4 regions of the Pseudodesulfovibrio aespoeensis Aspo-2 genome follow, and region 2 is predicted to be linked to each of the others. Evidence: predicted binding sites of a transcription regulator. Region 2 holds the regulator's gene; each other region holds the start of a gene.
The links. The regulator sigma-54, encoded in region 2, starts transcription at its own class of promoters, with help from an activator protein. The targets are predictions, from matches to a motif close to CTGGCACGGNNNNTGCTT.

Region 1: the regulator sigma-54 is predicted to act here: its motif matches at 5,077-5,094, upstream of DAES_RS13105 (TylF/MycF/NovP-related O-methyltransferase).
Region 3: the regulator sigma-54 is predicted to act here: its motif matches at 5,435-5,452, upstream of DAES_RS04785 (ammonium transporter).
Region 4: the regulator sigma-54 is predicted to act here: its motif matches at 3,334-3,351, upstream of DAES_RS01180 (BMP family protein).

The regions. Positions count from the first base shown of each region.
Region 1 is NC_014844.1:2,812,848-2,820,444, forward strand. It holds gene DAES_RS13080 (aldehyde ferredoxin oxidoreductase family protein) at 1-1,408, shown strand, start outside; gene DAES_RS13085 (class II aldolase/adducin family protein) at 1,405-2,601, shown strand; gene DAES_RS17010 (ArsR/SmtB family transcription factor) at 2,643-2,996, shown strand; gene arsB (ACR3 family arsenite efflux transporter) at 3,013-4,101, shown strand; gene DAES_RS13100 (CPBP family intramembrane glutamic endopeptidase) at 4,136-5,041, shown strand; gene DAES_RS13105 (TylF/MycF/NovP-related O-methyltransferase) at 5,162-5,854, shown strand; tRNA gene DAES_RS13110 (tRNA-Ala) at 5,920-5,995, opposite strand; gene DAES_RS13115 (glycosyltransferase family protein) at 6,074-7,597, opposite strand, start outside.
Region 2 is NC_014844.1:1,652,030-1,659,626, forward strand. It holds gene kdsA (3-deoxy-8-phosphooctulonate synthase) at 1-723, shown strand, start outside; gene DAES_RS07405 (KdsC family phosphatase) at 716-1,243, shown strand; gene lptC (LPS export ABC transporter periplasmic protein LptC) at 1,244-1,864, shown strand; gene DAES_RS07415 (LptA/OstA family protein) at 1,878-2,819, shown strand; gene lptB (LPS export ABC transporter ATP-binding protein) at 2,820-3,545, shown strand; gene rpoN (RNA polymerase factor sigma-54) at 3,789-5,195, shown strand; gene hpf (ribosome hibernation-promoting factor, HPF/YfiA family) at 5,231-5,770, shown strand; gene DAES_RS07435 (PTS sugar transporter subunit IIA) at 5,773-6,222, shown strand; gene rapZ (RNase adapter RapZ) at 6,243-7,124, shown strand; gene DAES_RS07445 (PTS sugar transporter subunit IIA) at 7,127-7,582, shown strand; gene DAES_RS07450 (PTS sugar transporter subunit IIB) at 7,579-7,597, shown strand, end outside.
Region 3 is NC_014844.1:1,075,940-1,083,536, reverse strand. It holds gene bioF (8-amino-7-oxononanoate synthase) at 1-288, opposite strand, end outside; gene bioA (adenosylmethionine--8-amino-7-oxononanoate transaminase) at 326-1,666, shown strand; gene bioD (dethiobiotin synthase) at 1,663-2,262, shown strand; gene DAES_RS04795 (EAL domain-containing protein) at 2,287-3,549, opposite strand; gene DAES_RS04790 (P-II family nitrogen regulator) at 3,653-3,985, opposite strand; gene DAES_RS04785 (ammonium transporter) at 4,029-5,387, opposite strand; gene DAES_RS04780 (2-amino-3,7-dideoxy-D-threo-hept-6-ulosonate synthase) at 5,940-6,737, shown strand; gene DAES_RS04775 (3-dehydroquinate synthase II family protein) at 6,753-7,597, shown strand, end outside.
Region 4 is NC_014844.1:265,603-273,199, reverse strand. It holds gene DAES_RS01195 (DoxX family protein) at 1-68, opposite strand, end outside; gene DAES_RS01190 (MerR family transcriptional regulator) at 464-1,084, shown strand; gene htpG (molecular chaperone HtpG) at 1,200-3,125, shown strand; gene DAES_RS01180 (BMP family protein) at 3,423-4,415, shown strand; gene DAES_RS01175 (ABC transporter ATP-binding protein) at 4,478-6,031, shown strand; gene DAES_RS01170 (ABC transporter permease) at 6,028-7,077, shown strand; gene DAES_RS01165 (ABC transporter permease) at 7,079-7,597, shown strand, end outside.

The sequences.
Region 1 (7,597 bases), 1.2 Mb from region 2:
CGAAACGGTCTGCGGTATCGAAATCAGGGACGACGCGGTGCGCGTTACGCCCACCGACCTGGCCGGGACGACCACGGACGAGACCTTTGACCGTCTGGCCCAGGCCGGGCCAAGGGGCATGGCCATGGCCGCCATCGGCCCGGCAGCCGAGAACGGCTCGCCCCTGGCCTGCGTCATGGCCGACCGCCACCACGCTGCCGGGCGCGGCGGGCTGGGCCTTGTCTGGGCCGCGAAGAATCTCAAGTTCATCACCGTCAAAGGCACAGGCAAGGTCAACGTCCACGACAAGGACGGACTCAGGCAGGCGCGCGAGGACATCCTGCGGCTCACGGCGGCCTCGCCCGTGCTGCTCGGCAAACACGGCTTTTCCTGCTGGGGCACCGGGGCCCTCTTCGACCTCATGGACGCGCGGCGCATGATGCCCACAAACAACTTCGCCCAAACGAGGTTCGCGCAGGCGGGCCGACTCAACGCCGCGGCCTACAAGGCGGCTTACGGGCCGCGCAGGCACGGCTGCACCGGCTGCCACATCCTGTGCAAGAAGATCGCGGACGACGGGCGCGCCATGCCCGAATTCGAAACCATGTCCCACTTCACCGCGCTCATCGGCAACACGGACATGGATCTGGTCATGCAGGCCAACACCTTGTGCAACCGGCTCGGGCTGGACACCATCTCTGCCGGGGCCACCCTGGCCTGCTTCCGCGAGATCATGGGCGAAAACTTCACCGGGCGCACCCTGATCAAGGCCCTCTACGACATGGCCGATGGCAGCTACCTGGGCCAGGGGTCGCTCGATTTCGCCCAGTCGTGCCAGCGGCCCGAGCTGTCCATGTCGGTCAAGGGCATGGAGCTGGCCGCCTACGACCCGCGCGGAGCCTACGGCATGGCCCTGGCCTACGCCCTGAGCACCCGCGGCGGCTGCCATCTGCGCGCCTACCCGGTCAGCCACGAGATCCTGCGCAAGCCCGTGGCCACGGACCGGTTCACCTTCAGCGGCAAGGCCCGCATCATCAAGCTGGCCGAGGATGCCAACGCCGCCGTGGATTCCCTTGGCGTGTGCAAGTTCGTCTTCCTGGCCGCCGGGCTGGAGGAATACGCCAAGGCCTACACCGCAGTCACCGGCGTGGCGGTCAGTGGGCCGGACCTCATGGCCGCAGGCGAGCGCATCTGTTACAATGAACGGATCATGAACGCGCACAACGGATTCGACGCCTGCGACGACGACCTGCCCCCGCGCTTTTTTACCGAGGAAGGCTCGTCGGGCAGCGGCATCGACATCCCCCCCATCGAGCGCGCCGCGTTCCTCGAAGCCCGCGCCAACTACTATCGCATCCGGGGGCTCGACGCGGACGGCAACCCCACCCGCGACACAGCCATCCGCCTGGGGCTGGAGCCTGACCGATGAAAGCCCTGTGCGACAAATACGCCCGCAAGCTCGTGGGACAGGGATTGTGCGAGGCCGACACCCCGCTGGTGGGCGGGCTGGACGCCGAACTGGAATGGAACAAGCCGGACCCGCGCATCGCCACTCTGGCCCCGCTCTTCGACCTGCTGCCCATCAACTCGCTGGTCTTTGCCCGACCGGCAGAGCCTTACGCAGGCATCATCGACTTCCTGGCCAGCCCGGAGCCGGAAGCGCCGCCCGTGACCAGCCTGCGTCCCGAGGACACCGAGACCCGCACCTTTCTGCACGACATCCCGGTCTGCAGGGAGTTCACAGCCCAGGCCATGGCCGTGGCCCTGTCGCGGCGCAAGGCGGTCATCGTGCCGGGCCAGGGCATCGTCTCCTGCGGCACGGTCAGCCCGGAGCAGGGGTTCGTCTTCTTCTCGTCCACCCTCTTCGCCTGCTTCGTGCTCTTCTTCTCCCGCTATCTGGCCGAGGCGCGGCATGGCGCACCGAACCAACGATTCCGGGCCGCCTTCGAGGCCGCAGTGGCCCGGCTGGCCGCGCCGCGCCACGATCTGCCGGGACTGACCACCTCCCCCCTCGACACCGGGGACGCCATACTCGCGGCCATGACCGAAGCGGGGCGCGCCGTGGTCGGCCACGGGCTGGTGGACTCGTTCTTCGGCAACATTTCCTGCCGCTTGGACGACACCATCTACATCAGCCAGACCGGCAGCTCCCTGGACGAGCTTGAGGGGTGCATCGACGCCTGCCCCATGGACGGCTCCTCCACCGCCGGGCTGACCGCCTCGTCCGAACTGACCGCCCACGAGGATGTCTACCGCCTGGGTGACGCCCGGTGCATCCTGCACGGCCACCCCAGGTTCTCGGTGATCCTGTCCATGGACTGCGACAGGCAGGAGTGCCCCGACCGGGGCAAGTGCCACGTCAAATGCACCCAGTGCCGCACCGTGGAAGGCGTGCCCATCGTGCCGGGCGAGGTGGGCACCGGCTTGACCGGCCTGTGCAACACCCTGCCCCCGGCCCTGGCCTCGGCAGGCGCGGCCATTGTCCACGGCCACGGCCTGTTCACCACAAGCCCCCACGGCTTTGCCCAGGCCTTCGCCGCCCTGCTCGACACCGAGAACCGCTGCCGCGAGGCCTACTTCCACCGCCTCGATCAACTGCTGGCCGCAAAGCCCGTCACCTGATCGCCACTTGACATATCCGCTGATACGGATATGAAGTTTCTATGGAAACGTTGGCCACCCAGTTCAAATCCCTTTCGGACGCCACCCGGCTGCGGATACTCAACCTCCTGGCGGGCGGAGAGCTGTGCGTGTGCGACCTGATGGCGGTGCTCGGCCTGCCCCAATCCACCATCTCGCGGCACCTGGCCTACCTGCGCAAGCACGGCTGGGTCGATGCCCGGCGCAGCGGCAAGTGGATGCACTACCGCCGACCGCCGCAGCCCACGCCCTTCATGGCCTACGCCTTCGCGCTCCTCGACGAGGAACTCTCGACCAATGCCCAGGCCGACGCGGACACCCGCGCCCTGGCAACCCGGCTCGCCGCCGAGGGGAAGTCCCCCTGTGGCCGCGACTGACCGCAAGGAGAAGCCCATGCCCGCCGTCAAACAACTTTCCTTTCTCGACCGTTTCCTGACCCTGTGGATATTCCTGGCCATGCTCGTGGGCGTCACGCTGGGATACCTGTATCCAGGGGTCAAGGACGCCATCAACGTCTTCCAGGTGGGCACCACCAACATCCCCATCGCCGTGGGCCTGATCCTGATGATGTACCCGCCGCTGGCCAAGGTGCGCTACGAGGAACTGCACCGGGTCTTCCGCAACTACCGCGTGCTCGGCCTCTCCCTGGTGCAGAACTGGGTCATCGGCCCGCTGCTCATGTTCGGGCTGGCTATCGCCTTCCTCTCCGGCCACCACGAGTACATGGTCGGCCTCATCCTCATCGGGCTGGCCCGCTGCATCGCCATGGTCATCGTCTGGAACGACCTGGCCGACGGCGACACCGAGTACTGCGCCGGGCTGGTGGCCTTCAACTCCATCTTCCAGGTGCTCTTCTTCTCGGTCTACGCCTACATCTTCATCACCATGCTGCCCGGCTGGTTCGGGCTTGAGGGCGTGGTGGTGGACATCTCCATGGGCCAGATCGCGGAGTCGGTCTTCATCTACCTCGGCATCCCCTTCCTGGCGGGCATGGCCTCCCGGTTCATCGGCCTGAAGACCAAGGGCAGAGAGTGGTACGAGGAAAAATTCGTCCCGGCCATCGCGCCACTGACCCTCGTCTTCCTGCTCTTCACCATCCTGGTCATGTTCTCCCTCAAGGGCGAATACATCGTGCAGCTGCCCTTTGACGTGATCCGCGTCGCCATCCCGCTGTGCATCTACTTCCTGGTCATGTTCCTGGTGTCGTTCTACATGTCGGCCAAGGTGGGGGCCACCTACGAGCAGTCGGCCACCCTCTCCTTCACCGCAGCCTCCAACAACTTCGAGCTGGCCATCGCCGTGGCTATCGCGGTCTTTGGCATCGACTCGGGCGTGGCCTTTGCCGCGGTCATCGGCCCGCTGGTGGAGGTGCCGGTCCTCATCGGGCTGGTGGGCGTGTCCCTGCGCATCCGCAAACGGTTCTTCCCCCACGCCGTGAACACCCCCACCGGCGTGTGCCATGTGACTTGCAAGCCGGAGTAGACGGGGACGGACGGTTTGGGGTAGCCTCCCGGCCATGAGCATCCCGCCGTCCCGCAGCCACAAGTTGGCCCCGATCCTGTGGTTTTTGTGCCTCGTCTTCGCGGCCTCCTGGGCCGTGCAGTGGTTCCAGCTCAAGAGCGGCGTGCGCTTTGACCCGGCCAGCCCGGTGTACACGCCCACCCCGTGGCTGCTGCTGACCATGTGGGTGCCAGGGCTGGCCGCCCTTGGCGTGACCGCCTGGACCGAGCGCGGCTCCCTGCGCCGCATGGCCGACAGCCTGTCCCTGCGCACCGGACCCGCCGGGCCGTACTACCTGACCGCGCTCCTGGTCCCGATCGTCTTCGCTGTCATCCACGGGCTCAACTGGGCCGTGGGCTTCAGCGCCCCGGACCCCGGCCTGCATGCCCTGAACCAGACCTCGGCAGAGCCGCACGACCTGACCTCGCTGTTCACGGTCATGCTCCCGGCCTCCATGCTCATCGGCCCGGCCATCCAGTACGTCTTTGCCCTGGGCGAGGAGCTGGGCTGGCGCGGTTTCCTGCTGCCCCGGCTGATGGTCCTGGGCAAGCCCATGGCCTATCTTGTCCTGGGCGTAGCCTGGGGGCTGTGGCACGCCCCGCTCATCCTGGCGGGTTTCAACTACCCCGGCCATCCCCTGGCCGGTCTGGGCATGATGTGCGCCATGACCTCGGCCCTTGGCCTGTTCATCAACGAGATGACGCTCGGTTCCCGCTCGGTGTTCCTGGCCGCCTTCATCCACGCGGCGGTCAACGCCCAGGTCCAGGGCGTCTGGATGTGGCTCTTCCCGCAGGCCAACCCGCTCCTTGGCGGCAGCTTCGGCCTGATCGCCGTGCTCGTCTGGCTGGGTGTGGGCGTGCTCACGGTCCGCCTGATGGCCCGCAGCAGGGCGCGGGAGCAGGGGTCGCGGATTCCCCTCTGATCCCCTGGCCTTTGATCGCGCCGTCCTGACACGGCGTGGCACACCATTTGCTTTCATCCGCAAAAAACGGAACACCCGTCACAATTCCGGCGGGACCATCCGGCATTGCGGAGGAAGCGCATGCAGATAGAGAAGCACCAGCTGGCCCAGGCCCTGAACCTCGTCCTCGCCGACACCCCCGACGCCTGGGAGGCGGGCTATTATGGCCGGCTCATGGCCGACTGCATCGGCAGCCAGGACTACCAGTACCCGGTCTTTGACTACGAGTACAAGGACCGGCGCATCCTCTACACCCATGTCCACAACGCGGTGATCCGTTCCGGCCCCATGGATTTCTTCGAGTTCGGCGTGTTCCAGGGCGAGAGCTTCAGGTCGTGGATGGAGATCAACACCCACCCGGCGTCCCGGTTCTTCGGCTTCGACAGCTTCGAGGGGTTGCCCGAGGAGTGGCGCTCCAGCAACCTGCCCAAGGGGCATTTCTCCACCAACGGGGCGCTCCCGGACATCAACGACCCGCGCGGAACCTTCATCACGGGCTACTTCAACAAATCCCTCCACCCTTTCCTGACCGGCTATGAACGCAAGAACCGCATGGTCATCCACATCGACTCGGACCTGTGCTCCTCCTGCCTCTACGTGCTCATGACCATGAACCCGTGGATCGCACGCGGCACAGTCATCGTGTTCGACGACTTCGGCCCGGCGGACGAGTTCGCCGCCTTCCACCACTGGTACACCTCCTGCTCACGCACCTGGAAGATCCTCGGCACCCGCACCGACCTCGTCAAATTCGCGGTGGCGGTCACCAACTAGTCCAGCCTGACCCGACGCAAAAAAGGGAGCTTATGGCATGCGCCATAAGCTCCCAGACTGTTTTCTGGTGGAGACGAAGAGATTTGAACTCTCGACCCCTGCCTTGCGAAGGCAGTGCTCTCCCAGCTGAGCTACGTCCCCTTGGGTTGAGGGTAGTTATCCCTTTTTGCGGGTGGCGACAAGTGTTTTGACAAGGGGCGGGAGCAGATTGTGCCGGGGTCAGAGGCCCAGCGCGGTGAGGACCGTGTCCGCGCGGTGGGCGTAGGTATGCTCGGCCAGGATCAGGGCGCGCCAGTCGCGGCGCAGGCTGTCGCGGGCCGCAGGGTTGGCGCGCAGCGTTTGGAACCGGGGCAGGATGTCTGCCGGAGCGGCAAAGGTCACGGGGGCGGTCAGTTCCTTGGGGAATATGGCCAGACCGGGGTTGGCGTCGGTCAGCAGCAGACCGCCCGCGCACCAGACGTCAAAGTGCCGCTGGGTCAGGCCCGCAGGGAGCTGCATGCCGGTGACGTTGAGGCAGGCCGAGGCCGCGCGGTATACCGCTGGCAGGGCTCCGTAGTAGTCGAGCGGCGGGCGCACCTGGGCCGTGACGCCCGGCGCGTCGCGCCACCCCTCATCGCCGAAGATGATCGCCTCGGGTCCGGCAGCGGCCAGACAGCGCGCCCGCCACGCGTATCCGGCGGCCTCGGCCCCCACGCCCACCCGGCGCACCGCGTTGCCCGGCCACAGAGGGACAGGGACGCGCTCGCGCCACCAGTGGGAGTCGGGCCGCTGGCCGCGCGCAAGCATGGCCTCTGCCTCGGCCAGCAGGGCCGGGTCCGGGGTCAGCCCGGCAAAGAACTCGCGCTTGCCCGGGAACTCGGAGCGGCCCACGAAGACGAGTTTGTCCGCAAGGTCACTGGCGCAGTCGGGCAGCGGGCCGCTGGCGGCGCGGTCCCCGGCGAACAATTCCGGGCTGGCCGCCAGGGGCAGGTGTTTGACCCAGCGCGCCCCGCTCTCCACCAGCGGACCGATGAAGGTATGGTCCGTGACAAAGAGTCGCGCCTGTTGCCAGAAGCCGGACTTGATGCCAGTGAGCAGATTGAAGGGATTGTCCACCAGCCAGACCCCCACCCTGACCCCGGCCTCGCGCAATATCTCGAAACCAAGGCCGAACGGCTCCAGTCCCCGGAAATTGACGCTGAAGAACAGGTCGGGCACGCCCTGGGCCAGGAGCCGGGGCAGCTCGGTGCCGGGCGAACGCTCCAACGCCTCGCGGTCCACACTCAGGACGCGCAGCCCCCTGGACTCGAAGGCCAGGGCCAGCTCGCGGGCCAGCATGCCGAGTGGGTCCGAGGGGAGCCAGACGGTCTTGCCATGCAGGGTGCCGGATGCGTCCTTTGCGCCAGGGCATCCGGATCTGGCCAGGGCGACCCTGGCAGCCAGGGGGGCGAAAAAGCACGGGAACGCCTTGAGCCCGGGCCGGTAGCGGACAATGGTGGCCGAGGCAGCGCGCTCCGGGGTGAACGCCTCTGGGGCAAGGGGCGAGAATCCAGCCGGGACGGCAGCTAGCCAGCCGTCGATCTGGTCGGCCATGGCCGGGCAGTCGAGGTAGGCGGCAGTGGCGAATTGGGGAAAGTGCGCGGCAGTGGAGGCCGGGTCCGGACCGAGGCCGAGAAAGATCACTTCGGACCCGCCGGGCAGGACTTCGAACTGGGCGGGATCGTCGGGCAGGGACTGGGCGTTGCCCAGCTCGTTGACGATGCG
Region 2 (7,597 bases):
CTTGAGACGGCGCGGGTCCTGGCCGGGGTGGCCGACAGGCTCGGCCTGCCCCTGGTTTTCAAAAGTTCCTTTGACAAGGCCAACCGCACGGCGGTGACGAGTTTTCGCGGCCCCGGCATGGACGAGGGGCTGGCCATCCTGGCCGAGGTCAAGCGCGAGACAGGGCTGCCCATCGTCACGGACATCCACAGCCCCGAGCAGGCGGCCCGTGTGGCCGAGGTGGCGGATGTGCTCCAGATCCCGGCCTTCCTGTGCCGCCAGACCGACCTGCTGGTGGCAGCGGCGCAGACAGGGCGGATCGTGAACATCAAGAAAGGGCAGTTTCTCGCCCCCTGGGACATGAAAAACGCCGTGGAAAAGGTCCGCGCCTCCGGCAACGAGCAGGTGTGGCTGACCGAGCGCGGCTCCACCTACGGCTACAACAATCTGGTGGTGGACATGCGCTCCATCCCGGAGATGCGCAAATTCGACGTGCCTGTGATCATGGACGCCACCCACTCGGTGCAGTTGCCCGGCGGCCTGGGCGGAGCATCCGGCGGGCAGCGTGAATACGTGCCGGTGCTCGCCTGCGCAGCAGTGGCCGCCGGGGCCGACGGAGTGTTTCTGGAGACCCACCCCGACCCGGACGCAGCGTTGTGCGATGGTCCCAACAGCCTGCCGCTGGATAAAATCGAGTCTCTGCTGGTTCGGCTCAAGGCTATCTGGGAGTTGAACAATGGATGATGGCGTCATGGCGCTGGCCAGCAAAATACGGCTGCTCGTGCTCGACGTGGACGGCGTGTTGACCGACGGAGGGTTGTACTACGATGCCGACGGCCTGGTCATGAAGCGATTCAACGTCCAGGACGGCTTCGGCATCAAGCTGGCCCAGTCCGTGGGGCTGGAGATCGGCGTCATCACCGGTCTGGACCAGAAGCCGGTGGCCAAACGCATCAGGGAACTCGGCATCGTTCACTACTATCCGGGCAACCACAAGAAGCTTCCCCATTTTCTTGAGATGTGCGAAAAGGCCGGGGTCAGTCCCGGCGAGGCGGCGTTCATGGGGGACGACTGGATCGATCTGGCCGTGATGCGCGAGGCCGGGCTGGCCATGTGCGTGCCCAACGCCCAGCCTGAGGTGCTTGACGCAGCCGACTGGGTCTCCACCCGCCCCGGCGGACACGGCGCGGTACGCGAGGCCATCTCGTTCATCATGCAGGCCAGGGGGCTTACGGAAGACGCGCTGAAACAGTGGGCGGAGTAGATGAAAAGGCGTCCCGAGCTGCTGCTCGTCACGATCTTCCTGGTGGGCCTTGCCCTGGGCATCGCGGTCAAGGCCGTCTTCTTCTCCGACGAGATCATCGAGCCCACGGCCCTGGAGCCGGTGGAGGGCAAGTCCCGGGCGCAGCTCCTTGACGAGGCGGATATCTCCGCCGAGGACATCGAACTGGTGCAGGGCACCCAGGGCGCCATGACCTGGAAGCTGCTGGCAACATCGGCCCGGTACAACCAGGAGCGAAAGCTGGTCGGCGTGGACAGGCCGCAGCTTTCCGCCTATTTCGGGGTGGACCGGCAGGAGGTCTATGTCAAGGCGGACCGGGGTGAGGTCGATCAGCCCAACGACAACCTGACCCTTTACGACAACGTGACCGGGCGGTTCGGCTCGCTTGCCCTGGACGCGGCGCATCTCGACTATGTTGGAGCCATCGACAAGGTCTATCTCAAGGGCGGCGTGACCGTGCGCAGGCCCGACATGACGCTCAAGGCGGCAGCTGTGGAGATCGATCTGGTCACCCATGAACTGAAGGCGGCCGGAGGGGTGGAGGCGCTGTTTGCGCCCAAGGGATTTGACGGAAGCCCGTTCTTGGACCAGGGCAGGGAGTAAGGCTTTGATGAATATGACAGGCAGATTTTTCACGGTGGCCCTGTGCGTGCTCGTGTTCGCCTCGGTGGCGCAGGCCGCAGACTGGGGCGAGATACGCGAGGCCGCGAACACGCTCAACGTGCGCGAGGACCGCACGCCCCGCAGCGAGCATGTGGTCACCCTGGCCAAGGGCCAGCGGGTTAAGGTCGATTTTCTGAGAGACGGTTGGTACGCGATTTTTCCCGTCAACGAGACCGAGCGTAGCGAGAAGCGGGCCATGGGCTATGCCAACGCCAAGTATCTCGTGCCGGTGACGGCGGGCGCGCCTGCTCCCCTCCATGACACGCAGCCGGAAGAGTCAGGAGACACGTCAGGGGAAGCGTCAGGAGAAGCGGCGGCAGAAGTGTCTGCTGCCCTGACCGGTCAGGACCAGCCGGTTGCGGCCAAGCCTGCGCGAAGCGGCGAAGCAGGGGTGCAGGGCGAGGGCGCGGTCAAGGGGCCGGTGGCCTCCACACCGCCAGAACCCATCCAGGTGGGCGTTGACCCGAGCCAGGTGCCGGTCAAAATCACCTCGGACCGCATGACCTACGATGAGAACGGCAAGGTCGTCTCCTTTGTGGGCAACGTGGTGGCCGTACACGGCGAACTGACCCTGTGGGCCAATCGGCTCTCGGCCTTCTTCTCGTCACGCAGCGGCAAGAAGTTCGCCGTGGACAGCATCGATCGGATCGTGGCCGAGGGCGACGTGCGCGCCCAAAAAGGCAAGACCGAAGGATCGTGCGGCAAGTTGACCTACCTGGTCGAGGAGCAGATTCTCAAGATGGAGGAGGACCCGATCCTCAAGGACGGGCCGAACAGCCTGACCGGCAATGTCATCAACTTTTTCGTGCGCGAGAACCGCAGCGAGGTTGTGAGCGGCCAGGGCAAGCGGGTCCAGGCCATTTTCCTGACGCCCGAAAAGATCAAGGTGCAGTAGATGGCCGTCGGACTCATCGCAGCCAACCTCTCCAAACGGTACGGCCAGAAAGAGGTCGTGCACGGGATCAATCTCGAACTCAACACCCGCGAGGTGGTCGGCCTGCTCGGCCCCAACGGGGCGGGCAAGACCACCACGTTCTACATGCTCGTGGGCATCGTCAAGCCCAACACCGGGCATGTGTCGCTGGGCGGCGTGCCCCTGACCGACAAGCCCCTGCACGAGCGCGCCCGCATGGGCGTGAGCTATCTGCCGCAGGAAAGCTCCATCTTCAAGAAACTCACGGTGCGCCAGAACCTCCAGATCATCCTGGAGCAGACGGCCATGACCCCTGCGGCCCAACACCGACGGGCCAACGAGCTGATGGAGATGTTCACCATCACCAAGCTGGCCGATCAGGCGGCCATGTTTCTCTCCGGCGGCGAGCGGCGCAGGCTCGAGATCGCCCGCGCCCTGATCATGGACCCCAAGTTCATCCTGCTCGACGAACCCTTCGCCGGTATCGATCCCATTGCCGTCATCGACATTCAGGAGATCATCTCGGTCCTGAAAAGCATGGACATCGGCATCCTTATCTCCGATCACAACGTGCGTGAAACATTGAACATCTGCGACCGTGCCTATCTCGTGTACGAAGGGTCGGTCATTCTAGAGGGCAGCCCGGAGGAGATAGTGCAGGACAGCCGCGCCCGCCAAATCTATCTTGGCGAGGATTTCCGCCTCTGATCCCCTTTTTCCCCATCCTTCCGCTCTTGGCGATTTACACCAGGGTGAATCATTGGTACACTTTTTTCATGTGGCGTATTCTCTGGTATTAATCGAGACGCGACAGTGGGTTATAAGTATTGTGTTGCGTCCTTTTGTGATGTGTGGCAGTGTCTGAACCAAGAATCGCATGTGATGGTGAAATAAAGTGAAACGAACCCCCGGAACGCAGTCGCGATGACTCTGGTCCGAGAGGCTTAGAATATGGGATTGGAACTCAGGCAGCAACTCAAGCTCTCCCAGCAGCTGGTCATGACCCCGCAGTTGCAGCAGGCCATCAAGCTGTTGCAACTCTCGCGACTGGAGCTTTTGGAGACGGTCCAGCAGGAACTCATGGAGAATCCGTTTCTCGATGAGACCGAAGTCGAGACCGAGATTCGCGAACCTGAGAAGTTGACTGAATCCCAGGCCGAGGAGGAGCTTGTCCGCACTGCGGACTGGGAAAACTATCTCGGCGAGTTCTCCAGCACATCCAAACAATCCACGGCCCGCGACTCCGAGATTCCTGAGGAGGGGCTTTCCTTTGAGGCGCGTCTGGCCTCGAAGCCGACCCTGGAGGGGCATCTCAACTGGCAGATGCGGCTCTCCAACTTCACCGAGCGCGAGGTCGCCATTGGCGATGTGGTGGTCGGCAACCTCGACCACAACGGGTATCTCCAGGCGACCATTGAAGAGATCATGAGCATGGTCACCGCCACGCCCGAGGAGGTGGAGTCGGTTATCCGGCGGTTGCAGCGGCTCGACCCGGTGGGTGTTGGGGCGCGCACCCCGCAGGAGTGTCTGCTGGTGCAGATGGAGGTGCTTGGCTACGACGATCCGATCCTGGTCTCCCTGGTCCGCGATCACCTGGAAGACCTGGAGAAGAACCGTTTCAAGCCCCTGGCGCGCAAGTTCAAGATTTCCATGGACGAGCTCAAGGAGTACATCGAACAGCTCCAGACGCTCGACCCCATGCCCGGCTCCCACTACGCCAGCGCCGAACCCCATTATGTCAGCCCGGATGTTTTCGTCTACAAGTACGGCGAGGATTTTGTCATCATCCTCAACGAGGACGGGCTGCCCCGGCTCCAGATGAACTCTTTCTACCTGGAGACCATGCAGGGGGCCAAGAACAAGGAAAAAGAGTATTTCCAGGAAAAGATGCGATCTGCCGCCTGGCTGATGAAAAGCCTGTACCAGAGGCAGAGAACCTTGTACAAAGTAGTTGAGAGTATTGTCCGCTTTCAGCGTGATTTCTTTGAGGAAGGCGTGACAAGACTCAAACCGCTCATCCTCAAGGAGGTGGCAGAAGACATCGAGATGCACGAGTCCACCGTCAGCCGCATCACGACCAGCAAGTACGTGTCCACACCGCACGGCATCTTCGAGTTGAAGTTTTTCTTCAACAGCGCGCTGGATCTCAATGACGGCTCCCAGGTAGGCTCCGAGAGTGTCAAGGCGCTCATCAAGCAGATGATCGCCGCGGAAGACCATAAAAAACCCTTGAGCGACGAGCGGATAGGCGAGATACTTCAGGAGAGGCTCGAAGTGAACATCGCCCGCCGCACAGTGGCCAAATACCGCTCCGCCATGGGCATAGCGTCGTCTTCCAAGAGAAAGCAGTATTTCTAAGGCAGGCTTTCAGCACGTTCAACCAGGAGGAATGTATGAACATAAGCTTCACTTTCAAGAACTTTGAGCCGTCCGATCATCTCAAGGGCTATGCGCAAAAGCGTTTTGAAAAGGTGGGCAAGTATGTTTCCGACGCGGAGGCCGACCTCCAGGTCAACCTGCTGGTCGACAAGTTCCGCCACAAGGCGGATATCATCCTGAATGCCGACGGCATCCATATTTCCGCCTATGAAGACTCCGAAGACATGTACTCGACCATCGACATGGTGCTCGACAAGCTGGAAGCCCAGATGCGACGGATGCGCGAAAAGATCAAGGACAGGACCAAGCAGGCGCGCGGCAACAAGGTCCAGATGAACTTCCTGTCCTACGGGAGCATTCCCGGAGAGTCCGGGCCGACCATAGTCGGCACCGACACTTATGAACCAAAGCCCATGTCCGTTGACGAGGCGGCCCTCCAGTTGGAGACCCTTGACAACGAGTTCCTCGTGTTTCTCAACGCCGAGACCGAGGGAGTGAACGTAATCTACAAGCGCAAGAACGGCGACTTCGGTCTGATCGATCCTGGAAACTAAGCATGAAACTCGGTGATTACCTGGACAAGGACCTCGTCCTTTATGACCTCGCCTCCGCCACAAAGCCGGAGGTGCTTGAAGAACTCCTCGCCCCGGTGGGCGTGAAATATCCAGAGATGGACACGGACCTCGCGGTCCGTGTCCTTCTTGATCGTGAAAACCTCGGCACCACGGGCATCGGTGACGGCATCGCCATCCCCCACGGCAAGCTCGAAGACCTGGAGCAGGTCATTGTGGTGGTCGGCAGGAGCGTCTCAGGGGTCGATTTCGCGGCCCTGGACCACAAGCCGTGCGCCATCTTCTTTCTTGTGCTCGCCCCTGAGCAGGTGGCAGGCATGCATCTGCGCATCCTGGCCCAGGTCTCCCGGGTGCTCAAGGACGAGGCCTTCCGGCGCGAGTTCATGGAGGCCGAAAGCAACGAGGCGCTCTGGAAGCTCCTCGAAGAGGTCTAGCCTGTGCAGGAGCCATGTCAGTGACGCCAGCCAACACCTTTCCCATGGTCGTCGTGACCGGCATTTCCGGCTCTGGCAAAAGCACGGCGCTCAAGGTCTTCGAGGATCTCGGCTTCTTCTGCATCGACGGTCTGCCGTCGGGCATGTCTCCGAAGATCGCCGATCTGATCCTCAAGCAGGATTCCAAGTACCGCGGGCTGGCGCTGGGCATGGACATGCGTCAGCCGGAATTTCTGGAAGGGTGGGACACCGCCCTTGAGGAGCTGGCCAACATGGGCATCACCCCCCAGGTGCTCTTTCTCGAAGCCAAGCTCGGCGTACTCATGCGGCGCTACGCCACCACCCGCAGGCCGCACCCCCTGGAGAGCCAGTCCTTGGGCCTTGAGCAGGCGCTGGAGCAGGAGAAATCGCTCCTCGACCCCATCCGCGCCAACGCGGAACTGGTGCTCGACACCTCTGACTATTCGGTCCATGACCTGCGCCGGGTCATCCAGACCAAATGGTCGGCCATCGAGGAGCTGGGGCGGGGCATGCGCGTGCACATCATCACCTTCGGATTCAAGTACGGCGTGCCGTCCGAGGCGGATTTCGTCTTTGACCTGCGCTTTCTGCCCAATCCCTATTTCGACAAATCCCTCAGGCCGCTTTCCGGGCTGGACGAGGCCATTGCCGACTATGTGCTCGGCAGCGAGGTCGGGGCCAAATTCAATGAGAAATTTTTAGAATTCATCACCTATGTGCTGCCCCTGTACGCCGACGAGGGCCGCTACAGGATAACCCTGGCTCTGGGGTGTACGGGCGGAAGGCACCGTTCGGTCAGCGTGGCCGAGTCCGTGCTGGCGACGCTGAAGGAAAAAGGGTATGCAGTCACCATTGAACACAGACATATGGAACTGGGATAGTCATGGCTGCGAAGAATGATAAGAATGACAAGAATGCAATGGTCGGCGTGGTGCTGGTCACCCACGGCACCTTTGGCGAAGGGCTGCTCCAGGCGGCGGTCATGGTGCTGGGACCGCAGGAGAATTGCGTTGCCGTTGGCGTGGACGTCTCCACCGGGGTGGACGAATCCATGGAGGCTATCCGCAAGGCCATCAAATCCGTGGAGAGCGGCAGGGGCGTGATCGCGCTGACCGATCTCTTTGGCGGCTCGTCGACCACCATGAGCCTGTCGCTGATGAAGTCGGAGCGGCTCGAGGTCATCACCGGCGTCAACCTGCCCATGCTGATCGCCACGCTCTCGTCGCGGCTCATGGAACTCGACGCCCTGGCCGACAAGGCCATGGGGGCCGGGCAGCAGGGCATCAAGGTGGCAGGGGCCATGCTGCGCAAACGGGCGGCAGACAAGGCAAAGCCATGACCCTGGTGCGCATCG
Region 3 (7,597 bases), 580 kb from region 2:
CCCCACCACCAGCGCGTCCTCCTGCTCCTTGAAGGAGCGCATCTCCCGCTCCAACTCGTCGAGCAGGGCAAAGTTGCCGCTGACGAGCCTTGACGCGCCACTTGACGTGCCATACCGCTCCACGGCCTCGATGGCTCCCTGCCGCAGCGCGGGATGGCCGGCCAGTCCGAGATAGTTGTTGGACGCGAGGTTGAGCAGTTCCCGACCGTCATAGAGCAAAATCTTGTCCGCGCCATGGTCCACGGGCGGTATTTGACGGATGCGGTTTCCTTCCCTAAGCTTCGCCACTTCTCTCGCGATATACTCTTTATAGGAATGTTCAGACATGACGATGGATAGGATACCACAGGCTCTCTGGCTTCCGGTCACTCAGATGAAAGACCTTGAGGAACACCCGGCGCTCAGGATCTGCTCCGGGAAAGGAATATATGTATACAACGCCAAAGGCAAACCGTACATCGACGCCATCAGTTCATGGTGGACCAATATTTTCGGCCATGCCAACCCGCGCATCACCCATGCGCTGGCCAAACAGGCGGCGCAACTGGAACACGTCCTGTTCGCTGGCGTCATCCATCCCCCGGCCGAGGAGCTGGCCCGCCGCCTGGCCGACCTGACGCCGGACGAACTGACCAAGGTGTTCTTTGCCGGAGACGGGGCGAGCGCCGTGGAAATCGCCATGAAGATGAGCTACGGCTACCGCCGCAACACGGGCCAGCCGGAAAAAAGGCGGTTCGTCGGCCTGTCCGGCGGCTATCACGGCGAAACTCTCGGCGCTTTGTCCATATGTGGACACGACGCCTTTTCCGACATCTACCGGCCACTCATGCCGGACAACATCAGCGTCACCGGACCGGACTGCTACCGCTGCCCATACGATCGGACGCGCACCGACTGCGACGCCGAATGCTTCGAGCCCATGGAGCGGACCCTGGAGGAGCGAGGCCGGGAAATCACGGCGGTCTTTGTCGAGCCCCTGGCCCAGGGAGCCGCGGGCTGGCGGTTTTACCCCCCGCGCTATCTGCACAAGCTGCGCGAGTGTACGCGGCACCATGACATCCACCTCGCGTTTGACGAAATCGCGGTCGGCTTTGGTCGCCTCGGCACCATGTTCGCCATGGAGCAGGCCGGGGTCACCCCGGACTTCGTGACCCTGTCCAAATCCATCACCTCGGGCACGCTCCCGCTCTCGGTGGTCATGACCACGGATGCGGTCTACGAATCGTTTCTGGGCGACTTCACCGAACTGAAGGCGTTCATGCACAGCCACACCTACATGGGCAATCCCCTGGCCTGCGCCGTGGCCAACGAGACGCTGTCCATGTTCGAAGAACTGAATGTCCTCGAAACCAACAAGCCGAAATATCGTCATCTGGCCGACTATGCCGCGCAGCGGTTCGCCGGGCACCGCCATGTGGGCGAGGTCCGCTCCCTGGGCTTCATCACCTGCGTCGAGCTGGTGGCCGACCCGGGGACCAGGACTCCTCTTGACTGGAAACAGCGGACCGGGTTCAGGATATTCCGGGAAGCGCTCAAGCGGGGCGCGCTGCTGCGCAACCTCGGCGACTGCATCTACTTCCTGCCGCCCTACGTCATCACGCAGGACGAAATCACCCGGCTGGTGGACATTGCCCATGCCGCCATGGTCGAAGTGCTGGGGGAATGATGGAACGCTACTTCATCTCCGGCACCAATACCGAAGTCGGGAAGACGGTCTTCTCCGCATGGCTGGCAAAACGATTCATGGCCGAAGGGAAACGCGTCACCTACGTCAAGCCCGTGCAGACCGGCTTCCCTGCCGACGACGACGCCGCCTTTGTCCGCACGCATACGGGGCTCGCTCCGGCAGACGCCCGAGTCATCATGACCGGCACCGAGCCGGTGGCCCCCTGCTTTCTCTGGGAGACGTTCCCCTTTGACGCGGTGGCGGACACGATCAACGCCGTTTCCGAGTGCGATGTCCTGCTCGTCGAGGGGGCCGGAGGACTGCTCGTGCCCCTGGACATGAACAGGCAGATGTACGAAATCGCCCGCGCCTGCGACCTGCGCACCATCCTCGTGGTTCCCAACCGCCTGGGATGCATCAATGACGCCCTGCTCTCGGCGCATTTCCTGGCATCCAAGGGACTGCCCCTGGCCGGTCTGGCCGTCAATGACCATTATGCATCCGACGCCTGCAACAATGAACGCAACAAGCGGATGCTCGACCATCTCCTGCCCGGATCGGTCGCCTACGTCTTTGGGACGCTGGACACTCCCTGAGCATGGCCCCACCCTGACAGGAGGCTACAGTCCGCAGGCCATGTCCTCGCGGCTCATGTCGGTGCACAGGATCAGGTGGCGGCCACAGCACTTGTGATAGAAGACCCGCGAGATGGTGGTGCACAAGTTGCCCGAGGCGAGGGAGATGTACGGATCGGTGGTGAACTTCTCAAGCCCGGCCTGGATGGGCAGGAAGTATTCCTTGAGGGAGTGGTCGGCCCCCACACGGGCGGGTTCGTAGAGGAACCGCTTGCTCTTCTTGAGCTTCAGGGGATCGCACAGGGTGTCGGACACCTGCCGCCCCTTCATGTCGAGCACATAGACGCACTCCACGCCCTCGTGCTGATCGATGAACTGAGTCAGCGCCTGGTTGAGCCCGCGCGACGGGGTTTCGGACAGCCCCTGGCACATGGTCAGGATGGTCAGATCGTAGCTGGAGAAGAGACGCTTCTCTTCGGCGATGCGCCGGGTGCGGTTGTGCCGGTGCTTCTCGGCCAGGGCGTCCACCTTGTCGGCCATGCCGGGCACGGCGTCCAGCCCGGGCGCGGGCCGGGCAAAGAAGAACCCCTGAAAGACATCGATCCCGTTGGCCAGGAGGCACATGGTCTCCTCGCTCGTCTCCACGCCCTCGGCCAGGACAAGGCAGCCCAGCCGGTTGGCCATCTGCACGAAACTGCGCGCCACCTCAAGCTTGTGGAACTGCTCGTTGACCCCGCTGATGAGCGAACGGTCGAGCTTGAGCACGTCCGGCTTGAGCAGCGGAATGCGGTCCAGGTTGGAGAAACCCGCGCCCACGTCGTCAAGCGCGATGAGGAAGTTCTTTTTCCGGTAGAAGCGGACGAACTCCAGCAGGGCGTCCATGTCCTCGCACCGGGATTCAATGATCTCGATGATGACGTTGTTTGGACTGATGTCGCACCGCTTGATCAGCTTGAGCAGGTGGTTGGACCCCCTGGTGTCCTCGCTGATACAGGCGGCGTCGATGTTCATGGAGAGCATGACGCTCTTGTCGCGCCGATGCAGGGCGGCGAATGATTCCGCAGCCCGCGTGCGGCAGACACGGTCCAGGGCGAGCCGCGTCTCCGGGTCGCTGGCCAGGCCGAACAGGACCGACGGCGGGATGATCTCGCCGCTGGCCCCATCAAACCCCCGGCTGAGCGCCTCAAGCCCGATGACGGCCTTGCGCTTGAGCGAGACCTGAGGCTGGAAATGGGTGACGATGGCGCCCGTCTCGATGATTTCGTGGAGGTCGGTCACAGTGATGGGCATAAGGGTGTCTGTCGTCATTTCAGCGTTGTCCGCGGGCGGGCTTGATTCATGGATATTCTTCGGGCAAGGGCCGGGGCGGCTTGGGCCGCCCCGGATCCCGTATGTCATCGCATTTCCGTTCCTAGAGGATTCCGTCCTCGCCCGTTCTGATGCGCATGGCCTTGGCCAGCTCGGTCACGAAGATGACGCCGTCGCCTTCCTTGCCCGTCTGTCCGGCGGCCTTGATGGCCTCGATGGCCTTGGCCTCGAAGTCGTCGTTGACGCCGATCTCAAGGCGCACCTTCTTGAGCAGGTTCACCTCCATCTGCACGCCGCGATAGGTCTCGGTAAATCCCTTCTGCCGACCGGAGCCAAGGATATTGGTCACGGACAGGGAGTATATCTCCTTGGCGTAAAGCGCCTGCTTCACGTCGTTGAGCTTTTCGGGCCTGATGTATGCTATGATGAGCTTCATTTCACTAATCTCCTTGATGATGTCTGATGATCGCGGATGTCGCCTACTCGTTGCTGAAGAGCTGGAATCCGCTGTAGGACTCGCTGCCGTGCTCGGCAATGTCCAGGCCCTTGAGCTCCTCTTCCTTTTCCACGCGCAGGCCGAACACGCCCTTGATCACCGTCATGAGGATGAAACCCGCGCCAAAGGCCCAGGCAAAGAACACGCCCACGCCGATGAGCTGCACGCCCAGCTGGGCGAATCCACCGCCGAACAGCAGACCGCCGTCGGTGTTGAACAGACCGCAGGCAATGGTGCCCCACGCGCCGCACACGCCGTGCACGGACGCCGCGCCGACCGGGTCGTCGATCCTGAGAACCTTGTCGATGAACTCAATGGACAGAACCACCAGCAAACCGGCGATAAGCCCAATGACGATGGAGGAACCGGGGCTGACCGTGGCGCAACCGGCGGTGATGCCCACCAGACCGGCCAGGGCGCCGTTGAGAGTCATGGAGATGTCGGGCTTGCCAAAGCGGAACCAGGAGATGCACATGGCTCCGAGCACGCCCGCGCAGGCGGCCAGGGAGGTGTTCATGGCGATCAGGCCGATGGTGTCGTCGGCAGTGGTGGTGGAACCGGGGTTGAATCCGAACCAGCCGAACCAGAGGAGGAACACGCCCAGAGCGGCCAGCGGGATGTTGTGGCCGGGAATGGCCTTGGCCTTGCCGTCTTCAGTGTACTTGCCCACGCGCGGGCCGAGGACCAGGGCACCGGCCAGGGCTATCCATCCGCCCACGGAGTGGACCACCGAGGAACCGGCGAAGTCGACGAAACCGAGGCCTTCGAGCCAGCCCGCGCCGTCATCGCCCAGCCACAGCGAGCCCCAGGCCCAGTGGCCGGAGATGGGGTAGATGATGCCGGTAACCACGATGGAAACCAGGACGTAGCTCCCGAACTTGGTGCGCTCAGCCATGCCGCCCGAAACGATGGTGGCGGCGGTGGCGGCAAACACGGACTGGAAGAACCAGAAGGTGTAGGACCAGGGCAGGTCGGCCTCGCCCACGCCGCTTAAGGCGTAGCCGGAGGTGCCCATGAAACCGCCCGCGTCAATGCCGAACATGAGGGCGAACCCGAACAGGAAAAAGCAGATGGAACCAACGGAAAAATCCAGAAAGTTCTTCATCATGATGTTGCCTGCCGATTTGGCGCGGGTGAAACCGGCCTCGACGCAGCCGAACCCGGCCTGCATGAGCATGACCAGAAAGGCGGCCACGAGCGTCCACAGGATGTTGGCGTTGGACTGGGTGAGGTACTCCACCTCTTGTGCATGGGCCAGGGCCGGGGCGAGGACGGCCATCATGGCCGCCATCCCGATGGCGACCTTTGCATAAACGGGGGTCAGGGACTTTCTCAGAAACATTTGGATACTCCTCCTTGGATGAAATGCGTTTCTACCTGCGCTCCCCATATCAAAACCCGTGCCAAACACGGCAAGTATTGCTGTTCATGTAAAATTGCTCCAAAAGACAGTTTTTTTATAGTTATAATTTTTCAAAATTGTAACTAGATGCATTTTTGAAACATGCATTTTCGACAAAATATGTCAATATGAGGAACCATGGAAAAATGACCGCCGGTCGCACGATTATATGGTATTAGGCTCCATCCCCATGAAATCCTGATGAAAGTTTTTGTTGACAGAATTTTCTTCACGGTGTAGCTCTTGTCTCCATGAACATCACCACTGGCCTCCCCTCCTCCTTTACCTCCTTTTATTTTGGATATTGGTATAGCCGCACGCGCGGTCTCGGGAGAGGTACACTGTAAGCCAGGTGGTGGGTTACAACCGAAAAACAAAGACAAACCTCTTCAAGGGCCGCGGGCGAAAGCCGGCGGCCCTTGTTTTTTCCAAGGGACGTGACGGCGATCAGGCAGACCCGCAGCCTGCAAGGGACAACCGCAGGAGAACGACATGCATATCGGCAAAGCGATCAGACTCGAAAGAATCTTCAACCGGAACACAGGCCGGACCATTGTGGTGCCCATGGATCACGGCGTGACCGTCGGCCCCATCGACGGGCTGGTGGACATGCGCGAAGCCGTGGGCAAGGTGGTGGACGGCGGGGCCAACGCGGTCATAGAGCACAAAGGCCTCGTGCGATGCGGCCACCGCGCCACCGGGCGCGACGTCGGCCTGATCGTCCACCTCTCCGCCTCCACCTCCCTCTCCCCCTTCCCCAATGCAAAAAGCCTCGTCGCCTCTGTGGAAGACGCTGTGCGCCTGGGTGCCGATGCGGTCTCCATCCACTGCAATCTCGGCGACGCAACCGAAGCCGCCATGCTGGCCGATTTCGGCAAAGTGGCCTCGGACGCCGCCAACTGGGGCATGCCGCTGCTGGCCATGGTCTACGCCCGCGGCCCCAAGGTTAGCGACGAATACGCCCCGTCCGTGGTGGCCCACTGCGCCCGCGTGGGCACCGAGCTGGGAGCGGACGTGGTCAAGGTTCCCTACACCGGCGACATCGAATCCTTCGCCAGGGTCTGCGACTCCTGCTGCGTGCCCATCGTCATCGCGGGCGGGCCGAAACTTGACAGCACGCAGGCATTCATTCAGATGGTGCATGACTCCCTGCAGGCGGGCGGCGCAGGGCTCTCCGTGGGCCGCAACGTGTTCCAGCACGCCAACCCCACCCGACTGGTCGAGGCCCTGAACATGGTCGTGCACGGCGACGAGACAGTGGAAGCCGCCCTCGCCCACATCAACGAATAATCTACCGGAAAAACAATGAAAACCATCATCTTCAAAGCCATCCCCTTTGACAAGACCCTGCTCACCCTGGCCCTGGAGTCGGGCGTGGACGCGGTCATGGTCGAAAAGGAGCAGGTGGCGGCGGTCCAGGCCCTGGGCCGGGTCACGGTCATCACCCCCAAGGACTTGCCTGTGGTCGCCCTGACCCAAAAATCCGACGAGGAAGAGGCCGTGGCGCGCATCAAAAAGGGCGAGAACATCGTCCTTGCCAAGGGGTGGGAGATCATCCCGGTGGAAAACATCCTGGCCCAGGTGGACACCCTGGCCCTGGAATGCGAGAATCTGGACCGGGCAATCCTGGCCGCAGGCATCCTGGAGCGCGGCTGCGATACCATCGTGGTCCTGCCCGAAGGCGCGACCGACCTGAAACGCATCGTCGCGGAACTCAAACTCTCGCAGGGAACCATGGAACTCGAGACCGCCACCATTACCGCCATCAAGCCAGCCGGGCTCGGCCACCGCGTCTGCGTGGACACCATCTCCATGCTGAGGCGCGGCCAGGGCATGCTGGTGGGCAATTCCAGCGCCTTCACCTTTCTGGTGCACGCTGAAACCGAGTCCAACCCCTATGTGGCCGCGCGGCCCTTCCGGGTCAACGCGGGCGCGGTCCACGCCTACACCCGGATGCCCGGCGACAAGACCACCTATCTCGAAGAACTGGCCGCCGGAACCGACGTGCTCATCGTCGGCGCGGACGGCTCCAGCTCCCTGGCCACCGTGGGCCGGGTCAAGGTGGAGGTCCGCCCCATGCTGCTCGTCACCGCCGAGGTCAAGGACAAGAACGGTGCCCGCCAGGGACAGGTCTTCCTGCAAAACGCCGA
Region 4 (7,597 bases), 1.4 Mb from region 2:
ACGAACACGCCGCCCAGCGCGAGCCGGAGGACAAGGGACACCACCTTGGAGGCCGGGATTTTCTTCATCTTTCTCCCTTGCGCCGCTCAGTGCGGCAGCGGCGTGGTTATACCGGGAATCGCCTGCTGGCGCAAATGGGAACCTGCCCGCCCGGTCGTCAGCCGGGCCAGACGCCTGGGGCAGGGCCGCGCACAACGGCCCAGACCCTGCCCAACACCGGCAACCGCAATCCATGGCCGGAACTGCAACCGACAACCGCAAAGGCGGCCCGACAAGGCGACCGATGCCTGCCCCAAAATCTCGCAACATTCTCTAGAAAAATACAAGAATTCCGGACACAACAACACGGTGTGAATAAAAGCGCTGTGAAATTAAACGGATAAGTCGATATTTTTCTTGAGATGACGCGAATTTTTCTGTACTCCAATGAAGAACAACAACGTGACGCAAGGGGGAGTGAGCCATGAGCGGCAAGAAGGTGTTGTCTGTTGCGGAGATCGCCCGCGAGTTGGAGTTGCCCGAATCCACGGTCCACTACTGGAAGAACCGGTTCGCCCAGCACCTGCCCAGCGTGGGGCGCGGGCGGCAGAAGCGGTTCCGGCCAGAGGCCATCGAGGTCTTCGCCTCCATCTCGCGGCTGCTCAAGGAGGGCCATACGGCCCGCGATGTCATGGACCAGCTCTCCCGCTCCTTTCCGCTCCAGGCCGACGCCATGCCCGTGGGCGCGTCCCTGCCGCCGGCCATGGTCGGCGTTGCCATGGAGTCGGCCATGGAACCGGCCATGAAGATGGCCTCGGCCATCGGGCTTGAGATCGCCCGGAGTGTGGGCGAGGGCATCCGCAGCGTGCTGGCCGCAGGCGAGTCCGGCGCCAGCGGGGCTGACGTGGCCGATGTCCGCCAGGGGCTGGAGGACGCGGCCCGGCGCATCACCGCCCAGGTGGAGGAGACCCATCTGCTCAAGAGCGAGAACGAGCTGCTCAAGGAAAAGCTCAGGATCATGGAGGCCGAGATGGTCCGGCTGCGCAAGGACCGCCGCGAGATGGAGAAGTACCTCCTTGACAAGATCCGTTCCGTGACTACCTAACCCCGCGTGACCCGGGATTTCCCCTCCCGGTCCACCCCCATACCATTTTCGCACCGCCGCGCGGGCCGAGCGCCCGCCGGTTGGCCGCGCACATTACCCTTTGGAGGATACCTGAATGGGCAAAAAAACCACCCACAAGTTCAAGGCCGAGGTCAGCCAACTCCTCGACATCCTGGTCCACTCGCTCTACACCAACAAGGAGATATTCCTGCGCGAACTGGTGTCCAACGCCTCGGACGCCCTGGAAAAGGTCCGGTTCATGACCACCGCCGAAGGCGGCCAGGACGACACCCCGCTCGAAATCCGCATCGAGGCGGACAAGGACGCCAGGACCATCACCATCACGGACACGGGCGTGGGCATGACCCGCGACGAGCTGATGAAGAACATCGGCACCATCGCCCACTCCGGCACCGCCGAGCTGACCCGCATGGCCCAGGAGGGCAAGGCCCCCCTCGACGCCCTCATTGGCCGTTTCGGCGTGGGCTTCTACTCGGTCTACATGGTGGCCGACGAGGTGGAGGTGACCACCCGCTCCATAGAGCCGGACGCCGCGCCCGTGGCCTGGACCTCGGACGGGAAGAACGACTACAAGCTCCAGGACATCGACGACGCCACGGGCGAGAACGGCGGCGAGTCCATGGCGCGCGGCACGCGCATCGTGGTCCGCCTCAAGGAGGATCTGGCCTCCCAGTTCACCAACACGGCGCACCTCAAGTCCGTCATCAAGAAGCACTCCAACTTCATCAATTTTCCCATCCTGGTGGACGGCGAGCGCGTCAACACGGTCACCGCCCTGTGGCGCGAGCCCAAGTTCCAGATCACAGGCGATCAGTACGCCGAGTTCTACAAGTTCCTGACCTACGACTCCGAGGACCCGCTCGACACCCTGCACACCTCGGTGGACGCGCCCGTGCAGTTCAACGCCCTGATGTTCACGCCCAAAACCGGCGGCGATCCCTTTGGCATGAACCGCGAGAACCGGGGGCTTGATCTCTACGTGCGCCGCGTGCTCATCGAGAAGCAGAACAAGGACCTGCTGCCCGAGTATCTTGGCTTCATCAAGGGCGTGGTCGACACCGAGGACCTGCCCCTGAACATCTCGCGCGAAACGCTTCAGGACAACCTGCTCATCCGCAAGATCAGCTCCACCCTGGTCAAGCAGGTGCTCGACAACCTGGAGAAGATAGCCAAGGACGACGCGGACCGCTACGCCGAATTCTGGCACGCCCACGGCACGCTCTTCAAGGCCGGGTACATGGACTTCCTGAACAAGGACAAGTTCGGTCGGCTGGTGCGCTTCAACTCCTCGGCCAGCCCCTCGGCGTCGTCGGGGGCCACGGGGCTGGCCTCGTTCGCCGACTACCTGTCGCGGGCCAGGGAGGGGCAGAAGGAAATCTACTACGCCTACGGCCCCAGCCGCGAGGCGCTCGGCCTCTCCCCGCACCTTGAGGTCTTCCGCAAGAAGGGCCTTGAGGTGCTCTACCTCTTCGAGCCCATCGACGAGTTTGTCATGGACGCCCTGCGCGACTTTGACGGCCACGCCCTGGTGGCGGCGGAACACGCCGACATGGCCACCCTCGACGGGTTCGAGACCCTGGAGCAGGACGAGCAGGCCGCGCCCCTGAACGACGAGCAGAAGTCCACCCTGGACAAGCTCCTCAGCCGCATCAAGGACGTGCTGGGCGAGGCCGTGACCGAGGTCAAGGTGTCCCGGCGGCTGTCCGGTTCGCCCGTGTGCCTGGCCAACCCGGACGGCAACGTCACCAGTTCCATGGACAAGATCATGCGCGTCATCAGCAAGGACACCTCCATCCCCAAAAAGGTGCTGGAGGTCAACCCGGACCACGCCCTGGTGCGCAACATGCTGACCATCTTCGAGAAGGACGCGCTTGATCCGTTCATCGATCAGGCCGCCAACCAGCTCTTCGAGTCCGCCCTGCTGCTCGAAGGCTACCTGACCGACCCCCACGCCCTGGTGGGCCGGGTCCAGGACCTGCTGACCAAATCGAGCGGCTGGTACGTGGATTCGAAAAAGTAATCCCTGCGGCGGTCCGGGCCAGCCCCGGACCGCCGTTCCCCTGCCTCCGGGTTGTGTACGCCCTTGTCAAAACCGTCCATTTTCGTGGCCGGAATCTTCCATTATTGTCATACCTTGACCGCCGCACTGCCCGCTGCACTGACGCGAAGTCGCCCGCCTGATCCCTCATTCTCCCGGTTTTCCGTACCATTTACTCTGTGCCGCATTTCTGGCATTAGCGTTGCATTCCTGTGACGCCGCACCTGGGCGACACCGCTGCGGTCCATGCGCATACCCCAACCGAGGAGAGGATTCCCAATGAAACGCTTTCTGACCATCGCCGCCGTGCTCTGTCTGGCGGTCACGACCCTGGCCGGGGCGGCCCAGGCGTCCGGCAAGATCAAAGTGGCGGGCATCTACACCCAGCCCATCCAGCAGAAATGGGACGCCTGCCTGCACAAGGCCCTGCAAAAGGCCGCGGACGCGGGCGAGATCGAGTACGTCTTTTCCGAGAAGGTCTCCAACACCGACTATGTCCGCGTCATGCGCGAGTATTCGGAAAACGGCGTCAACCTCGTGGTGGGCGAGGCCTTCGGCATCTCCCGCGATGTGACCAAGGCCGCTGCCGACTACCCGCAGGTGGCCTATCTGATGGGTGACTCCTTTGGCCCGCGCGGCACCAACCTCGCGGTGTTCGACAACTACATCCACGAGCCGTGCTACCTCATGGGCATGATCGCGGGCTCCATGACCAAGACCAACAAGATCGGCATGGTCGGCGGCTACCCCATCGGCGAGGTCAACCGCCTCTTCCACGCCTTCATGGCCGGGGCCAAATCCGTCAACCCGGCGGTGGAGTTCAAGGTCTCCTTCATCGGCTCCTGGTATGATCCGCCCAAGGCCAAGGAGTTCGCCTTTGCCCAGGTGGAGTCCGGCGTGGACGTGCTCTACGCCGAGCGCGGCGGCGTGGTGGACGCGGCCCGGGAAAAAGGCATCATCGCCTTTGGCAACGTCAACGACATGAACAAGGAGGAGAACGGCAGGAACGTGGTCGTTACCTCCGCCCTGTGGCATATGGAACCCGCCCTCAACCACGCCATAGAGCTGGTCAAAAAGGGCGAGTTCAAGGCCGAGGACTACCGCGAATGGACCATGATGGGCAAAGGCGGCGCGTCCCTCGCCCCCTACTACGAGTTCGACGCAACCATCCCGGCGGACATCAAGGCCAAGGTCGAGGAGACCAGGGCGGCCATCCTGTCCGGCAGCCTTGTGGTCGAGATCAACGATTCCGAGCCCAAGTCCACCTTCTAGACGCAGCATGACCGGGCCGCCTCGCACCTTGCGGGGCGGCCCATCCCGCGCCCAGGGGCCCCATGACCGAACCCGTGCTCAAGCTCTGCGGCATCACCAAGACCTTCGGGTCCGTGACGGCCAACCAGGACGTGACGCTCCACCTGCGCCAGGGCGAAATGCTCGCCCTGCTCGGCGAGAACGGCGCGGGCAAGACCACGCTCATGTCCATCCTCTTCGGCCACTATGTGGCCGACAGCGGCACGGTCGAGGTCTTTGGCCGCCCCCTGCCCCAGGGCACGCCGCGCGCCGCCCTGGCCGCCGGGGTGGGCATGGTCCACCAGCATTTCACCCTGGCCGCCAACATGACCGTGCTCGACAACATCATGCTCGGCACCGAGTCGCTGCTCTCGCCCGCCCGCGACACCCGCGCCGCCCTGGCCCGGCTGACCGGGCTCATGGACCGCTTCGGCCTGCGCGTGCACCCCTCGGCCCTGGTCGGGCGGCTCTGCGTGGGCGAGCGCCAGCGCGTGGAAATCCTCAAGGCCCTTTTCCGCGATGCGCGCATCCTCATCCTTGACGAGCCCACCGCCGTGCTCACACCCCAGGAGGCCGAGCATCTCTTCGCCACCCTGCGCCAGTTGGTGGACCAGGGGCTTTCGGTCATCTTCATCACCCACAAGCTGCGCGAGGTCATGGCCGCCTCGGACCGCTGCGTGGTCCTGCGCCATGGCCGGGTGGTGTTCGAGTCGGCCACAGCCGGGACCACGGCGGGCGAGCTGGCCCGGGCCATGGTCGGCAGTGACATCCCCAGGACGCGCCGCCCCGAGCCCCGGCAGGGCGGGGAGATTCTCTCCCTCGACGCCATCACCGTGCGCGGCCACACGAACAAGCCGCTCCTCGACGGGCTCAACCTCAACCTGAACAGCCACGAAATCCTCGGCATCGCCGGGGTCTCGGGCAACGGGCAAACCCAGCTGGCCGACCTGCTCTCCGGGCTGATCGTCCCCCACCACGGCCAGATGGTCATCCACGGCCAGCGCGTCCACGCGCCCAGCCCGGCTGGCATGATCGCCCTTGGCGTGGGCCGGGTGCCGGACGACCGCACCGGCACGGGCCTGGTGGCCGACATGACCGTGCTCGAAAACCTGGCCACAGAGGTCTACCGGCTGCCCGGATTCGCCCGGCGCGGCATCATGAATTTCAAGGCCCTGGCCTCGCGCGCCCGGCAGCTCGTCGAGGCCTTCGATGTCCGCTGTCCTGGCATCGACGCGCCGGTGCGCACCCTCTCGGGCGGCAATATGCAAAAGCTCATCCTGGCCCGCGTCCTCTCGGGCGCGCCCTCGGTCATCCTGGTCAACCAGCCCACCTGGGGGCTCGATGTCGGGGCCACGGCCTATGTCCACCAGCAGCTCCTCGACGCTGCCGCGCGCGGCGCGGGCGTGGTCCTCATCTCCGAAGACCTTGACGAGCTCTTCCAGGTGGCGGACCGCATCCAGGTCATGTACCAGGGCTCCCTGTCCGCGCCCGTGCCCACCGCCCAGGTGGACCGCGCCGAGCTGGGGCTGCTCATGTCCGGCGACCACGTCATGCCCGACAACCGCGCCATGCCCGGCGCGGCAGAGGTCAGGCCATGAGGCTCGAAGCGCGCGAATCCGTTTCCCTGGCCATGCGGGCGCTCGCCCCGGTCATCGCCGTGGGCGCAGCCATGCTCGTCTGTTCCGCGCTCCTGGTCTGGGGCGGGGCCTCGCCCGTGCAGGGCTGGGCGCTCCTGCTCCAGGGCGCGCTCGGCTCCAAGTTCGCCATCAGCGAGACCCTGACCCGCGCCACCCCGCTCATTCTCACCGGACTGGCCGCTGCCGTGGCCTTCCGCGCCAAGCTCTGGAACATCGGCGGCGAGGGGCAGTTCTACATGGGCGCCATCGTCGCCACCTGGCTCGGCACCGGGCCGTTCGCCATGCCCGCGTATCTGATGATCCCCTCTCTCTTCCTGGCCGGGGCCATGGGCGGCGGGCTGCTCCTGCTCGTCCCCACCCTGCTCAAGACCCGGCTCCAGGTGGACGAGGTGGTGACCACCCTGCTGCTCAATTTCATCGTCATCCTTTTTGTCAACTGGCTTGTCTTCGGGCCGTGGAAAGACCCCATGGCCATGGGCTGGCCCCAGGCCGCGCCCATGGTGGACGAGGCCATGCTCCCGCTCATCCTGGCCAAGACCCGGCTGCATTTCGGCTTTTTCATCGCCCTGGCCTGTGCCGTTGGCGTGTGGTGGTTCATGCGCGCCACCACCTGGGGGTTCGAGATCCGCGCCGTGGGCGCGAGCCCCAGGGCCAGCGCCTTTGCAGGCATGCCCGTGGGTGCGGCCACCGTGCGCACTGCCCTGCTCTCGGGCGGGCTGGCAGCCATGGCCGGCGTGGCCGAACTCTGCGGGGTCAAGGGCTACCTGACCCTCGACCTGTCGCCCGGCTTCGGCTACTCCGGCATTGTCGTGGCCATGCTCGCCGCCCTGCATCCGCTCGGCGTGGTGGCCTCGGCCCTGTTCGTGGCCGTCGTCTACATCGGGGCCGATTCCATGAGCCGGGCCATCAATGTCTCTAGCTACATCGCGGACGTGACCACCGCAGTCTGCCTGCTGGCCGTGCTGGTGGCCATGTTCCTGACTAAATACCGGATCAGGTGGAGATGACATGGAAATCCTGAATTTCCTCCTGGAAACCGGCTTCTGGATGGCGACCATCCGCATGGCCACGCCGCTCATCTTCGGCACCCTGGGCGAGCTGCTCTGCGAGCGCGCGGGCGTGCTCAACCTCGGCATCGAAGGGATCATGGCCGCTGGCTGCATGGCCGGATGGACCTGGGTCTACATGGGCGGCGATCTCTGGACAGGCGTGCTCTTCGCCGCCTTCATCGGCGGCCTGTTCGGCCTGCTGCACGCGCTCTTCACCGTGCATCTCGGCCTGTCCCAGCACGTCACCGGCCTGGGCATCACCATGCTCGCGGCCAGCCTCTCCTCCTTTGTCTTCCGCATGCTCCTGCCGCGCGCCACCACGCCGCCCAAGATCGTCCCGTTCCAGCCCCTGGACCCGCCCCTGCTCACCGACATCCCCTTTGTCGGCCAGGTCCTTTTTCATCAGTCCGCCCTGACCATGGCCGCCTTCCTGGCCGTGGGCGCGGTGGCCTACGTCCTCTACCGCACCCCGGTCGGC